DNA from 2 places in the Enterobacter sp. WI-ESBL-E8 genome. Region 1 is predicted to be linked to the other one. Evidence: predicted binding sites of a transcription regulator. Region 1 holds the regulator's gene; the other holds the start of a gene.
The links. Region 1 encodes LexA, which represses DNA repair genes until DNA is damaged. Its sites were predicted from a motif close to TNCTGTATGTACATACAGNA; they were not measured.
Positions count from the first base shown of each region.

Region 2: a site for LexA is predicted at 5,786-5,805, ahead of sulA (SOS-induced cell division inhibitor SulA). Genes of this name have one in related genera too.

Region 1 covers NZ_JBRWXJ010000001.1:378,894-386,774, forward strand. Annotated here, with positions in the region: gene plsB (glycerol-3-phosphate 1-O-acyltransferase PlsB) at 1-1,554, opposite strand, end outside; gene ACWHWP_RS01805 (diacylglycerol kinase) at 1,709-2,077, shown strand; gene lexA (transcriptional repressor LexA) at 2,186-2,794, shown strand; gene dinF (MATE family efflux transporter DinF) at 2,858-4,195, shown strand; gene ACWHWP_RS01820 (CsbD family protein) at 4,316-4,525, shown strand; gene zur (zinc uptake transcriptional repressor Zur) at 4,573-5,085, opposite strand; gene ACWHWP_RS01830 (cupin domain-containing protein) at 5,201-5,689, shown strand; gene traF (conjugal transfer protein TraF) at 5,862-7,172, shown strand; gene dusA (tRNA dihydrouridine(20/20a) synthase DusA) at 7,255-7,881, shown strand, end outside.
Region 2 covers NZ_JBRWXJ010000001.1:1,677,631-1,685,511, forward strand. Annotated here, with positions in the region: gene pqiC (membrane integrity-associated transporter subunit PqiC) at 1-299, shown strand, start outside; gene rmf (ribosome modulation factor) at 557-724, shown strand; gene fabA (bifunctional 3-hydroxydecanoyl-ACP dehydratase/trans-2-decenoyl-ACP isomerase) at 796-1,314, opposite strand; gene ACWHWP_RS07910 (AAA family ATPase) at 1,383-3,143, opposite strand; gene matP (macrodomain Ter protein MatP) at 3,330-3,782, shown strand; gene ompA (porin OmpA) at 3,846-4,901, opposite strand; gene sulA (SOS-induced cell division inhibitor SulA) at 5,256-5,765, opposite strand; gene ACWHWP_RS07930 (TfoX/Sxy family DNA transformation protein) at 5,983-6,609, shown strand; gene yccS (YccS family putative transporter) at 6,566-7,881, opposite strand, start outside.

The DNA.
Region 1 (7,881 bases):
GTTGTTAATGCGCACCATCAGCTCGGACGCAATGCCGTTCACCGTTGGCGTCAGCCAGGCCGGACGGATCGCTTCGATAGGATCGATGGACTCGCGCCACTCCGGAACGTGATGGTTCAGATACGTCATCAGCGGCATCGGCTCGCCAAAGTTCACGTAGCCCTGGCCCAGGTTGCGTAACTTGCTCAGGCCGCGCAGCATCTGCGGCAGGCTCTCTTTCTCTTTGGTCGCGCCGCGCAGCTCTTTGGCGTAAGTGCCCACCTCCATCACGTGCTCATAGCCAATGTAGATTGGCACCAGCGTGATGGGACGGGTTCCTCCGCGCAGCATGGCCTGAATGGTCATCGACAGCGTGCCGGTCTTAGGATCGAGCAGACGTCCGGTACGGGAACGACCGCCCTCCACGAAGTACTCCACGGAATAGCCGCGGCTGAACAGCTCGCCCAGATACTCGCGGAACACGGTGGAGTAGAGCTTGTTGCCCTTGAAGGTACGCCGGATAAAGAAGGCGCCCAGGCGGCGGAAAATCGGACCTGCTGGCCAGAAATTCAGGTTGATACCGGCAGCGATGTGCGGCGGTACCAGCCCCTGGTGATAGAGGACATAGGAAAGAAGCAGGTAGTCCATGTGGCTGCGGTGGCAGGGAACATAGACAATTTCATGGCCATCGTGCGCCAGCTGGCGTACGCGCTCGGCATTATGAACGTTGATGCCCTGGTAGAGGCGGTTCCAGGTAAAGCCGAGAATACGATCGGAAAGGCGGATCATCTCGTAAGAGAAGTTCGCTGCAATCTCTTCCATTAGCGCAATGGCGTTCTGCTGAGCTTTCTCATGCGAAATTTTCTTGCTGCGCGCTTCGTCTTCAACGGCGCGGGCAATCGCTTTGGAGGCCAGCAGCTTGTTGAACAGGTCCTGACGCGCCGGGAGGCGAGGCCCTACGGCCGCCAGGCGCTGACGGGCGAAGTGCATACGCGCCACGCGCGCCAGTTTTTGCGCGATGATCTTGTCGGTGCCGTGCTCGTCCGCCATGCGGCGCAGCGAAACGGAAGGCGAGAAGCGCACAAAGCTGTCGCGTCCCAGCCAGGAGACCGCGAAGAACTTCTGGATGCCGTTAAGCATGCGCAGCGGTGGATTCTCTTCACCTTTTTCACGGCCTGGACGGCGACCAAACATCACCGATACCGGCACCATCTGCACATCCAGATCAGGATTGCTGCGGTGCAGGTCGAGATAGTCGTGGAACAGCTTGATGGACTCTTCTTTTGGCGTGTAATAGGTAAACACGCGAGGTCCGCCGTGAATGAACACGTAGCGCGGTAGTAGGGTGCCGTCAACTTCCAGTGGTTCAAGCGGATCAGGTAGGTCATGCGCCAGACACTGGGCGCGAAGCGTCAGTAAGTCTGCCTTCGAGTTATAAGGCAAAACGTACATAATAGGACGCGACGTATCGAGCCCCAATTCCAGCGCGGGTTCTGCTGGGATAGACTTGCTTTTTACCAGGATGCTTAATGGTAAATTAAGTAATTTGTAGTAAATTCGTGGCCAGCCGGACATAAACGATGTAAAGCCTCTGGTTAATAATGCAATTGCGCCGCAAGGATAACAGAAAGCGCGCAAAATTTCTGTTGTTACCCGTCATACTTCAGGCTGTAGCGAAACGCGCTACAGCTATAGTTACTGACGCTATTTCCAATAAAAGGTTCTTTTAATGGCCAATAATACCACTGGGTTAACCCGAATCATCAAAGCCGCCGGCTATTCCTGGAAAGGTTTCCGCGCCGCATGGATCAATGAAGCCGCTTTTCGCCAGGAGGGCGTCGCCGCTATCATCACGGTGATTATCGCCTGTTTCCTTGATGTTGATGCAATAACACGTGTTCTTCTGATCGGCTCCGTGCTTCTGGTGATGATAGTGGAAATTCTTAATAGCGCTATTGAGGCTGTTGTTGACCGTATCGGCTCTGATTTCCACGAACTCTCTGGCCGGGCAAAAGACATGGGCTCTGCTGCCGTGCTGCTGGCGATTATCACTGCCGTTATCACCTGGGTCACGCTGCTTTGGTCACATTTCCGATGAGCCTCGAGGAATAATTAAGTCCCTGGTTTTTTGTGCAGTTTTTGGTTCCAAAATCGCCTTTGACTGTATATACTCACAGCATAACTGTATATACACCCAGGGGGCGGAATGAAAGCGTTAACGACCAGGCAGCAAGAGGTGTTTGATCTCATCCGGGATCATATCGGCCAGACGGGTATGCCACCCACGCGTGCGGAAATCGCGCAGCGTCTGGGCTTCCGTTCTCCGAATGCTGCCGAAGAACACCTGAAAGCGCTGGCACGTAAGGGCGTGATTGAGATTGTTTCGGGCGCGTCACGTGGTATCCGCCTGCTGGTGGAAGAAGAGACGGGCATTCCGCTGGTGGGGCGCGTTGCTGCGGGTGAGCCTTTACTGGCACAGCAGCATATTGAAGGCCACTATCAGGTCGATCCAGCCATGTTCAAACCGAGCGCTGATTTCCTGCTGCGTGTAAGCGGTATGTCGATGAAAGACATCGGTATTCTTGACGGCGATCTGCTTGCGGTTCACAAAACGCAGGATGTGCGCAACGGCCAGGTCGTGGTCGCACGCATCGATGACGAAGTCACCGTCAAGCGCCTTAAAAAGCAGGGTAACACCGTCCAGCTGTTGCCTGAAAACAACGAGTTCTCCCCGATTGTGGTGGATCTCCGTGAACATAACTTCTCTATCGAAGGACTGGCGGTTGGGGTTATTCGCAACGGTGAATGGCTTTAATCTCTTCCTGACAGGCTACGGCTCCGCTGTAGCCTGATTCATTTTCTGCTCCCGGTATTTTTCATGTCACTGCTGACGGCATCCGATAAGGCATTGTGGCGTCTTGCTCTGCCAATGATTTTCTCCAATATCACCGTGCCCTTGCTGGGTCTGGTCGATACTGCCGTTATTGGTCATCTTGATTCGCCTGTTTATCTTGGCGGCGTGGCGATTGGCGCGACGGCAACCAGCTTCCTGTTTATGCTGCTGCTCTTTTTGCGCATGAGCACCACCGGACTGACCGCACAGGCTTATGGCGCAAAAGATCCGCTGCGTCTGGCTCGCGCGCTGGTGCAGCCGCTGATACTTGCGCTTGGCGCGGGGGCGTTAATCGTTTTACTGCGCGCTCCCCTGATTGACCTTGCGCTTCATATCGTTGGCGGCAGCGAAGCGGTACTGGAGCAGGCGCGACGTTTTCTTGAAATCCGCTGGCTCAGCGCGCCCGCCTCGCTGGCTAACCTGGTTCTGCTGGGCTGGCTCCTGGGCGTACAGTACGCCCGTGCACCGGTGATTTTGCTGGTAGTGGGTAACCTTCTCAACATCGTGCTGGATATCTGGCTGGTGATGGGTCTGCATATGAACGTGCAGGGTGCGGCACTGGCGACCGCGATTGCAGAATACGGAACCTTTATTATTGGTTTGTGGATGGTCTGGCGCGTTCTGGCGATGCGCGGGATCTCCCTTGCGCTGCTTAAAACCGCCTGGCGCGGGAATATCCGTAAGCTGCTGGCGCTCAACCGTGACATCATGCTGCGCTCGCTGCTTCTTCAGCTCTGTTTCGGCGCGCTGACGGTTTTCGGGGCCCGGCTGGGGCCCGAAATCGTCGCGGTCAACGCGGTATTGATGACGCTTCTGACCTTTACCGCCTACGCGCTGGACGGCTTTGCCTATGCGGTTGAAGCGCATTCTGGGCAGGCGTATGGCGCGCGCGAAAGCGGGCAGCTACAGGATGTCTGGCGGGCAGCCTGCCGTCAGTCGGGACTGGTCGCGCTGGCGTTTGGTCTGGTTTATGCCTGTTTTGGCGAGCAGATTGTGGCGTTACTCACCTCTCTTTCTTCACTGCGCGAGCTGGCGGGCCATTACCTTATCTGGCAGGTGATTTTACCGGTGGTCGGCGTCTGGTGTTATCTCCTGGACGGCATGTTTATCGGTGCGACGCGCGGAGCCGAAATGCGTAACAGCATGGCTGTCGCGGCGGCCGGATTTGGCCTGACGCTGTTGACGCTACCGTGGCTTGGCAACCACGGTTTATGGCTGGCCCTTGCCGTCTTCCTCTCGCTGCGGGGGTTATCGCTGGCTTTTATCTGGCGGCGCCACTGGCGGGACAATACCTGGTTCCCCTCGCGTCACGATATATCGTGACGGTTAAAGATTCCGAATATGAAACCAACAGCCGAATCCTTAACTACAATAATTATCACGTCCAGCAGAAAAGAACGTAACGGACGTTACGACCCGACGCTTAACTAAGAGGACACGATGATGAATAAAGACGAAATCGGCGGCAACTGGAAGCAGTTCAAAGGTAAAGCGAAAGAACAGTGGGGTAAGCTGACTGATGACGATATGACCGTCATTGAAGGTAAACGCGATCAGCTTGTCGGTAAAATTCAGGAACGTTACGGCTACGCGAAAGATCAGGCGGAAAACGAAGTCAAAGACTGGGAAACCCGTAACGACTACCGCTGGTAACGCTGAATAACCCACGAGGCGGCTCTAAGCCGCCTTTTCTTTTGTCGCTAACGCGGCTTTTTCTTCACGAGTATAGAGTGGTCATGCTGGCACGCGTCCTGATGACGACAGGCTTCCACTTCAACGCACGCTGAACACAGCCCGTGCGCTTCAATCACGTTATGACGCAGGGCAAAGCCCATTTTAGCGGCCAGCGAATGCATAATGTCTTCCACGCCTTCCGCGCCTTCTTCTTTCACAACCCCACAGCGATCACAGATAAACATCGCCGATGTATGCGTTGGCTGATCGAACAGATGGCACAGCACATAGCTGTTTGTGGACTCTACTTTATGCACGAATCCTTGTTCCAGCAGGAAATCCAGCGCGCGGTAGACCGTCGGCGGTTTCGCCTGCGGCTCGCTTTCGCGGAGCAGGTCGAGCAGATCGTAGGCGCTGATTGCACCCTGCTGCAGGCTCATCAGACGTAATACTTCAAGGCGCTGCGGAGTCAGGCGCACATTGCGTTGCGCGCACAGCTTTTCGGCCTGCGCTAACAGCTCTTTTGTGGACTTATCCATGTAGCACCCCGGATGTTATAGGACGGAAAACCCTCACTTTATCATGTTCTGGTAAAAACACCGAGATCCGCCAGTCTGTGCTATACCTGACCCATCGCAAACCGGGAAATAAACAATGAAAAGACCTGACTGTATTCGGCACTGGCGCGACGTTGAAGGTGCGGATGATTCGACCTATCCAGGGAGTGATGAGCTGTTTTCTATCGGTGCACCGCTGGCTCGCAGGCTCGGGCTCGGGCGCATTGGCATTCATCATGAACGGTTGCCGCCGGGACGCAGGACGTCTTATCCCCATGCGGAAAGCGACGAAGAAGAGTTTATCTACGTGCTCGAAGGCTACCCGGAGGCCTGGATTAATGGCTATTTGTGGAAGCTTGAACCGGGCGACAGCGTGGGGTTCCCCGCCGGAACCGGTATCTGCCATACCTTTATCAACAACACGGATGAAGAGGTTCGGCTACTGGTCGTTGGCGAGGCCAACAAGAAGCACAACCGCATCTACTACCCGCTCAACCCCGTGTATGCCGCCACGCGTGAAGATCGCTGGGTCGACCATCCTCCACAGTTTTTTGGACCGCACGATGGAAAACCTGGGAAAAAATAATTTCCTCTTCTATAAATATTGAGGGCCGTCACAAAATATAACAGGCCGTAAGGGAATTTTACTTAGGGAAAGAAATAGCGGGTCTTTTACTACTTATTCACAGCAATAGTTCGTTCCTGTTTGGGTGATAACAGACAGGGGTTATTTCATAACAGACTATAACGGGCATCCTGTGAAAAAAAATTTTAAATTTTCGGTGGTGAGTATCGCTGTCTCCTTGTTTATGGCAAATCAGGCGGGAGCAGCCAATACCTGGACAGAATCACGTAGCGACGCAATGGGTGGCACTGGCGTTGCCTCTGGCAGCTATGGCAGTGGGGCGTTAATCAACCCCGCGCTGCTGGCAAAGGCAAAACCGGACGATGATGTGACGGTTATCTTGCCTTCGGTCGGCGCGCAGATCACAGATAAAGACAATCTTCAGGATGAGATTGATAATATCAACGACAAAATTAACCACTATAAAGACGTGGTGGATAATCTTACGCCGATTGAAATTATCACCAATCCGCTGGGTTCTATTAACCAGTTCCAGGGCGCGGCAAAAGATCTTGCCGACGAGCTGGACTATCTCAAGGGCAAAACCGCACGCGCGACGGCAGGGGCTGGCATTGCAGTGAGTATCCCTAACGACGTGCTCTCCGTGGCCTTTATGGCGAAAGGCTACGCCCATGGTCGGGTAAGCTCGTCTATCGATCAACAGGACATTGATTATCTGCGCGGTATTCAAAAAAGCGATGCGGTAGCGGCCGGTGTCGCGCTGGATGCTGCCCTGAACGGCACGGATCAAATCACCAAAAACCTCAACTCTACGGCTTCTGGCCGGGCGGCAATTGTGTCCGACTACGGCGTTGCCGTTGCGCGCCAGTTCGATCTCGGCGGTGTCCCGGTATCCGTGGGCGTGACGCCAAAACTGCAAAAAACCTGGGTCTATAACTACACCACCTCAATCTACGATTACGACAGTAATAAGTGGAACGATAGCCGCTACCGTACAGACGATACGGGCTTTAACGTTGATGCCGGTATTGCGGCTGATTTCGGCGAAAACTGGACGGTTGGCGTGAGCGGACAAAACCTGATGTCGCGTGATATCGACACCAAAGATATCCGTATCCGCAACGGGCGTACCGGGGAAGTGGTGAGCTATAAAGATACCTACCAGATCCGTCCGCTGGTGACCGCCGGGGCCGCCTGGCACAACGATCTGGTGACGCTGACTGCCGATGGCGATCTGACGGAAACCAAAGGCTTCAAGAGCGAAGATAACTCACAGTACGTTGGCGTCGGTGCCGAGGTTACGCCGCTGAGCTGGCTGGCCGTGCGTGCGGGTTATCGCGCGGACGTGAAGGGTAACGACAGCAATGTCTTTACCGGCGGTGTCGGTTTCGCGCCGTTTAGCACCGTTCACGTTGACCTGATGGGGCTGTACGGCGAAGACGAAACCTGGGGCGCAGGGGCTCAACTGAGCATGACGTTCTAAAGTCCACCGGAGGCGCTGCGCCTCCGGCTTTTCTTTGTGCTATAGTAGCGCCCCTTTTCCACCAGATGCTTAAAACTTCGCCATGTCGTCAGAATTACAGACTGCTTTTCCCGCACACCGTTTTTCCATTGCGCCGATGCTCGACTGGACGGACAGACACTGCCGCTACTTCCTGCGTCAGCTCTCCCGCCACACGCTGCTGTACACCGAAATGGTGACCACGGGCGCAATCATCCACGGGAAGGGCGACTACCTGGCCTATAGCGAAGAAGAGCATCCGGTTGCCCTGCAGCTGGGCGGCAGCGATCCGGCCGCGCTGGCGCAGTGTGCGAAGCTGGCAGAAGCGCGCGGCTACGACGAGATCAACCTTAATGTGGGTTGTCCGTCCGACCGCGTGCAAAACGGCATGTTCGGTGCTTGCCTGATGGGGAACGCGCAGCTGGTGGCGGACTGTATCAAGGCGATGCGCGACGTGGTCTCCATTCCGGTGACGGTTAAAACCCGCATCGGCATTGACGACCAGGACAGCTACGAATTCCTGTGCGATTTTATCAATACGGTTTCCGGCAAGGGTGAATGCGAGATGTTTATCATCCACGCGCGTAAAGCCTGGCTTTCTGGCCTGAGCCCGAAAGAGAACCGTGAAATTCCGCCGCTGGATTACCCTCGCGTGTACCAGCTGAAGCGTGATTTCCCGCATCTGACGATG
Region 2 (7,881 bases), 1.3 Mb from region 1:
ACACGCTGGTGGCCAATCTGGGCAGCCAGCTTCCGGGATGGGTTGTCGCTTCGCAGCCGCTGGGCAACGATCAGGATACGCTGAACGTCACGGTAACGGGCTTCCACGGTCGCTATGACGGTGCGGTGGTGATCAGCGGGGAGTGGTTGCTGAATCATCAGGGACAGCTGATTAAGCGTCCTTTCCATCTGGAACTCAAACAGCAGAAAGATGGCTATGACGAAATGGTGAAAGTGCTGGCTCAGGGTTGGGCACAGGAGTCGGCCAGTATCGCAAGGGAAATTTCCCGGCTGCCATAAGTAAAATTCATCATCAAAAACCGCAATTCGCCTGTCGCTGATTGCGGTTTTTTTTTTCGTTTTCACTTCAGTTCGTTACTTGTGCCGCGTCACAATTTTTGTACAAATGATCTTCCAGCTAGCTCACAAATATGACACCCGTATGAATTTTGAACATTGACGCTGCGACTAATTCGGGGTATTCGTTATCTGTGCCTGTGCATTTAGTGCAGACACTGTTTTCTTTCCACCAGACAAAAGAATGAGGGAAACGAGGCATGAAGAGACAGAAACGAGATCGCCTGGAACGGGCTCATCAACGTGGTTATCAGGCCGGCATCGCTGGACGTTCTAAAGAAATGTGTCCTTATCAGACGATAAATCAAAGGTCACAATGGCTTGGAGGCTGGCGAGAAGCCATCGGCGACAGGGCACTCATAGCCTGATAACGTCTCTTTAAAAAAAGAAACCTCCGCAATGCGGAGGTTTCGCCTTTCCGGGGTATCGAAAAGCAATATCAGAACGCGGAAGTGTCCTGGAACAGGCCCACTTTCAGGTCGCTCGCGCTATAGATCAGACGACCGTCTACCAGCACTTCGCCATCCGCCAGGCCCATAATCAGACGGCGGTTAACGATGCGCTTGAAGTGAATACGATAGGTCACTTTCTTCGCAGTAGGCAGAACCTGGCCGGTGAATTTCACTTCGCCCACGCCCAGCGCGCGGCCTTTACCTTCACCACCCAGCCAGCCCAGATAGAAGCCAACCAGCTGCCACATTGCATCGAGGCCCAGACAGCCAGGCATTACCGGATCGCCAATGAAGTGGCAACCGAAGAACCACAGGTTCGGATTAATATCGAGTTCTGCTTCTACGTAACCCTTATCGAAGTTGCCGCCGGTTTCGGTCATTTTCACGACACGGTCCATCATCAGCATGTTCGGGGCCGGTAACTGCGGGCCATTAGCGCCAAACAGTTCACCGCGACCAGAGGCAAGAAGATCTTCTTTTGTATAGGATTCGCGTTTATCTACCATGTTCTCAATAAGCCTTATTTTAGTGAAGGACGCAGGATAGCTAACACGTGTACGCTGAACAAGTCCGATCAGTTCGAACTGAACCAGCCCAACCAGCGTAACGGCCATGGATAACGATGACGAGCATCCTGCTGCGTCGCCTGAGCAATTCGCTCCTGGATAGTCTGCATCAGGGTGGTCTGCCCTTCGCCATCCCATACCAGGTTTGTCAGTAAGGGTAGTGCATCCTCAATTCCTTCGATGGCCCAGATAGCGAATTGCTCCTGTTCAACGGCATCCAGAATATCCTGGCTGAGGCTTAAATGGCGTGCGTTGGGAGCAGGAATGATCACACCCTGCTTGCCGTTTAAACCGCGCTGCTGACAGATGGAGAAGAAACCTTCAATTTTTTCGTTGAGGCCACCTACCGGCTGAGCACGACCGAATTGATCCACCGAACCGGTGATGGCGATGTTCTGATTGATCGGCACTTCCGCCAGGGCGCTGATTAAGGCGCACAGCTCTGCCATAGAGGCGCTATCGCCATCCACTTCGCTGTAGGACTGCTCAAACGTCAGCGAGGCGGAGAAGGGGATCTGTTGCTCGAGCTGCAGCTCTGACATCAAAAACGCCTGCATGATCATCATGCCTTTCGCATGAATGTTTCCGCCCAGCTCGGCTTTCCGTTCGATATCGGTGAATTCACCATCGCCAATATGCACAACGCAGCTGATACGGGAAGGCTCACCAAACGCGCGCGGATGGCCAGGAAATTCAATCACCGACAGGGCGTTGATCTGCCCAATGCGTTCGCCTTCGGTTTCTACCAGAATCTGTTCCAGCAGAATTTCATCCTGCATACGGTCAGCAAGATAGCCTTCTCGCCACTCTCGCTGAGCCAGCATCTGGGTGAGCTGTTCTCCGCTGAAAGCACCGTTACCGCTGATGACACCCACTTCACGCAGCTGTTTGCCAATCCAGAGCGGGCAGAGTGGCAGCGTTTCCTGGTCACCGGTATAGCGCACCGCTTCGCGAATCAAGCCCGGCCACGCGTCAGCCGCTGGCGTTGGCAATGCAAAACGTTCAGCAACGGCCATCACCCACTGGCACCACTGCGCCATATCGTCGGCATCGGCAATCTGGATGTTGTCTTCGTATTCGCTATACACCGCCTGCTCAGCCAGCTCTGGCTCCATTTCCTGGAAGTCCGCCAGAGATTCGCGGTCGCCCGTCAGCACGACGGTCAGCGACAGCGGCATAGACGGAACAGAGACGGGCAGAGGACGTGACTCATCGTAGCCGACCCAGTCGAAGCGCTGCTGGTGGACGATGGTTTTCAGACGCATCCACAGCAGCGGCTGCGAGAGCAGGGTGCGCAATGAAATGATGAGGACACCGCCATTTGCACGATGTACCAGCCCCGGCTGCAGCGACAGTTCGCCGTTAAACTGGCGCAGGCAACCAAAGAGTTGTTCAGCCTCGACCCAGTTAGCGGTAATCACCTCGCCCTTAGCGGCAAAACGGCCATCAGCCTGAGCGGATGGTTCGAAAGTGACATCATGTCCCGCGATACGATATTGGCCGCCAAAGACTGCGTTCGATTCCGGCTGCAGCTGGCGCACGGCATCCCCAAGCAGCGTCAGGTATTCCGCTTCTTCCGGGGCTTTGAGCAGCATGAAGGGCGCTGTTGCCCACGGGCTTAACACCTGCTCCAGCGCATAATGCAAACGTGGCTGCGTATCGCTAAGGATGAATTCTTTTTCTTTTGCGAGATCTGGCTGTGCAAACAGTTCCTGATAACTTTCGGTATCCGGAACAAGGTCACGCCATGCAAGTTTCGTAATGGTCAAAGTTGATGTTTTTTAGTCAGATGTAAAAGCGTGGAGTATACCGTAAGCGGGGGGCTCTACCCAAGCAGGATTGGGGATTTCGAGAGGGGGATTGGCTGCATTCAATCACAGGATATGATTTCTTTTCAGCAGATTGCTAAAAAACTGATATTCTGAACAGAGTTACGTGGTAACACTGAGATCGCAATGAAATATCAACAACTGGAAAATCTCGAAAGCGGCTGGAAATGGAAGTACCTGGTCAAAAAGCACCGTGAAGGGGAGCTGATCACCTGCTACATCGAAGCCAGCGCTGCGCAAGAGGCCGTGGATATTTTGCTGACCCTCGAAAATGAACCGGTACAGGTTAACGGCTGGATTGAAAAACACATTAATCCTGCGCTGTTAAACCGGATGAAGCAAACTATTCGCGCGCGACGCAAACGGCATTTTAACGCTGAGCATCAGCACACGCGCAAAAAATCAATCGATCTGGAGTTCGTTGTCTGGCAACGCCTGGCGGGACTGGCGCAACGCCGTGGCAAAACGCTGTCCGAAACTATCGTGCAGTTGATTGAGGACGCCGAACATAAAGAGAAGTACGCCAACCAGATGTCGACACTGAAGAACGATCTTCAGGCTCTGTTGGGTAAAAAGTAGATTTTTATTTTCTTCAGACAATAAAAAACCCCGCATTGCGGGGTTTTTTTATAAGACGATAACTTATGCCGCTGGCTGAGTTACAACGTCTTTGATGCCTTTAACTTCGATCTCTACGCGACGATCTGGAGCCAGGCAGTCGATCAGTGCAGCGCGAGCTTTCACGTTGTCACAGGTGTTGCCAGTAACTGGGTTAGATTCGCCCATACCACGTGGGGAGATCTTGTTAGCTGGGATACCTTTAGAGATCAGGTAATCAACAACAGACTGAGCACGTTTCTCAGACAGTTTCTGGTTGTAAGCGTCAGAACCGATACGGTCGGTGAAGCCCAGAACCACTACAGAACCGTCTTTAGGATCCAGGTTGCTCAGCTGGGTGTACAGCTGATCCAGTGCCTGCTGGCCTTCTGGTTTCAGAGTAGCTTTGTTGAAGTTGAACAGAACGTCAGACTTCAGAGTGAAGTGCTTGGTCTGTACTTCTGGAGCTGGAGCCGGCGCTGGAGCAACAACTGGTGCTGCATCTTCCTGCTGGCCGAAACGGTAGGAAACACCTACGCTCAGCATGCCGTTGTCTGGACGAACACCAACGGTGTTGCCGTCGCCGATGTTGTTAACCCACTGGTATTCCAGACGGGTAGCGATGTCACGGGTCATAGCCCACTCAACGCCACCAGCGAATACTGGGGAAACACCGGTGTCATGGTCGTCGCCAGCGATGCTGTTGCTGGAGTCAGCGCGCCATACCATGCCGCCCAGACGGGTGTACACGTCCAGATCGTCAGTTACTGGGTAACCCAGTTTAGCGGTCAGCTGAACGCCCTGTGCTTTAAAAGCGCCGTTTACGGTGTCGCCTTTGTATGGCATACGACCTAACCAGTCGTAACCCATTTCAAAACCAACATACGGGTTAACCTGATAGCCACCGAACGCACCTGCACCAAGCTGGCTCTCGTGAGTAGGGCCATCATTGTTCAGGCTGCTGTTGTACCAGCCGGTGTCGTGGAACTGAGACCAGCCCAGTTTACCACCTGCATACCAGGTATTATCTTTCGGAGCGGCCTGCGCTACGGTAGCGAAGCCAGCCAGTGCCACTGCAATCGCGATAGCTGTCTTTTTCATTTTTTGCGCCTCGTTATCATCCAAAATTCGCCATGAAAGTCTCAAGAGAGAATCACGGTTAAATCCTTCACCGGGGGGCGTGGTCAAATATAAATCTACCGATATCTTCGGCTTAGGCCGAGCACCCCTGGCGATGTAAAGTCTACAACGTAGCTGAAAACTTACAAGTGTGAAGTCCGTCAGGCATATGAAAAAAAAAGTTCCGTATACCTATTATTTAACATTTCGTGAACGAATTTTGTGCAATAAAATTAAGGAGAACCGCACCAGACAAGCCTTGCCGCAATTTTAAGGCCGGGAACTAAAACCGCATCCTGAGGTCAAAAAAAATTCCAGGAAAAATCTTAATTTCACTCAATGATACAAATTTGAGTGAATTTTTAGCCCAGAAAGTTGTCCTCTGCCGTAAGAATTCGATCGAACCGGACGCATAATAAACCCGATCGCACTCCCTTCTTCGGCCGCTTCAGTCAGACGGAAATGTTCCTCTTCCGTCAGTTCTTCCGATAACCATCCAATCACCACGCTGTAATTTCCGGTGCGTAAAGCGCGGATCATCGACTCAACGGTGTCGCAAGGCGAGAGTTGATTAATTTGCATGACCTTCGTCAGCGGCAAGCCGGCGGACTGAACCCACTCACGGCTCAGCTTTTGCTGAGGCGTGAGCCAAAGCTGCCAGCGCGATTGCTGACCGAGCTGTTGTAATAACGGCAACAGCAGAAGTTGCGTCAACAGGGGCTGGTCTTCACGATAAACCACTTCACTGATAAGCCCTGTGGAAACACGCTCGACGGAATTCTGCGCGACATTGCCTGCGGCAGAAGAGAGAGAGGTTGCGCGATTTGCATAGCCTGAAGTGTGCATATTCATTCCAGCCCTGTAGTTACTGTATGGATATACAGTAACCCCTGTATGCATAAAGATCAACCTCATTTTCGGAAAGCGACTCGCAAAATTCATTCAATCTTGATGCCCGTCGAAAAATCATCTTGCTCAACGGCGATAAGTTGCCTATTTTCCTGCTAACGGATCCGCTAGTAAGAAATTTCGTTGTTAGTGAATGATTTTAAAAGGAAATATCATGAAAAAGATATCTTATGAACGGATTTATAAATCACAAGAATATCTCTCTCCGCTGGGTGAAATTCATCATCGCGCGCTGTTTGGCGGCTACACCCTGGCGGTGGATGATGCGGTTTTTGCCATGGTGTCAGATGGCGAGCTTTATCTTCGCGCCTGCGAGGAGAGTGCGAAGTACTGTGTAAAAAGTGCTGCCTCTTTTTTGACGCTGATGAAGCGAGGCCGTCCGGTGCTGCTCAATTACTATCGCGTGGATGACGGATTATGGCAGGACAGGGAGCGGCTGCTCCAGCTCTCCTCGTTCGCGCTCAGTGCAGCAAAAAAAGAGCGCTACCAGCGCCATCAACGAAACCGGCTTAAGGATCTGCCGAACCTGACGTTTCAGCTTGAAGTCTTGCTTTTTGAAGCAGGCATTACCAATGAAGAAACACTCCGGACGCTGGGTGCCAGGGCAAGCTGGCTGAAAATGCGGGCTAAAAATAAAGCGCTCAGTATTAAAGTGCTCTTCGCACTTGAAGGGGCTATTGAAGGGTTGCATGAGGCGGCGCTCCCGGCAGGCATTCGCCGGGAGCTGACGGAGTGGTTTAATGGGCTGCCTGAGCCGCAGGATAATCACTCTTCCAGGTAGCGATTTGCTGTTGCAGCCGGCAAATTTCAGGCAGCAAAGCGATGAGCAGGCCTATTTGCTGCAGAACCAGCGGCGCTTTGCTGTCGTTTCCCGGGTCCAGATGCGCAATGCGTTGAGCCAGTTCATCCAGAGCCTGCTGAACGCGTGGTTCATCGGCTGGTCGGTGATGAAGCGCGTCATCGACATAGCAGACGGCGTCATCCAGCAGGTTAAGGATACCGGGGTTGGTGAGTTTCTCACGGTGGGCACCCAGCGTCGAAATATAGCTGGTGAAGGTATGGTTCAGGCAAAGCAGGCGGAAAGCGGTCTCGCGAATCTCTGCCGTGGCGCGAGGCTCCGTTGACATATTAGAGACAACAGAGGCCAGTTCTGCGTCGCAGTTGTGCGCATCGCGACGTGCTATGCGGTATGCCAGACGGTTATCGCGGCCCTGATGATACTGCTCAAGGATGGCGTCAAGGTAGCGACAGTTGGCGTTCATCGCCCTCTCTACCACGCGCGGCAAATTACGAAAACGCCAGTCCGGCCAGATAAAGCTGACCGCAGCCCAGGCAATAGCGCAGCCAATCAGGGTATCGATCACGCGGGGCAGGGCGACCTCAAACCCTTCACCCAGCAGGTTAAAGCAGAGCAGCACCAGCAGCGTGATGAACATGGTGGCATGCGCATACTGCACGTTGCGAAACGCGAAGAACAGCACGCCGGTGATCACGATCAGAATCAGCTGGCCTTCAATGGAGGGCACGAAATAGAGCACAGGTAGCCCAATCGCGACGCCGACCAGCGTGCCGATAATACGCAGCGCAAGACGATGCCGCGTAGCGTTATAGTTCGGCTGGCAGACGAACAGGCTGGTCAACAGGATCCAGTAGCCGTGATGCAGCCCGGTTATCTGAATAAAGGCATAACCCACGCACAGCACCAGTGACATTCTCACCGCGTGACGAAAAAGAGCCGACTCCGGCGTAAAGTTGCGGCTCAGCCGTAGCCACATATCGCTAACGCTGTGCACGCTGTCATCAGCAAGCTGATTGTCCACCTCGCTGCCCGGAAGCGCCATTGCCTGCTCGGACTCAATGGTCGCCAGCTGAGCATCAATCGCCCGCAGGTTATTGAGCAGAAACCCAAGTGCTTTGATGTTCTCCGGCGACGTTCCGCTGGCCTGAACGCGGTCGAGTGCCGCATCAAGATGGCTAAATACGCGTTCAAAGCGCGGGTCATGCTGATAGGGCGTGCGCAGCAGAATGGAGCGCGAGAGCTGCTGGCATGCTT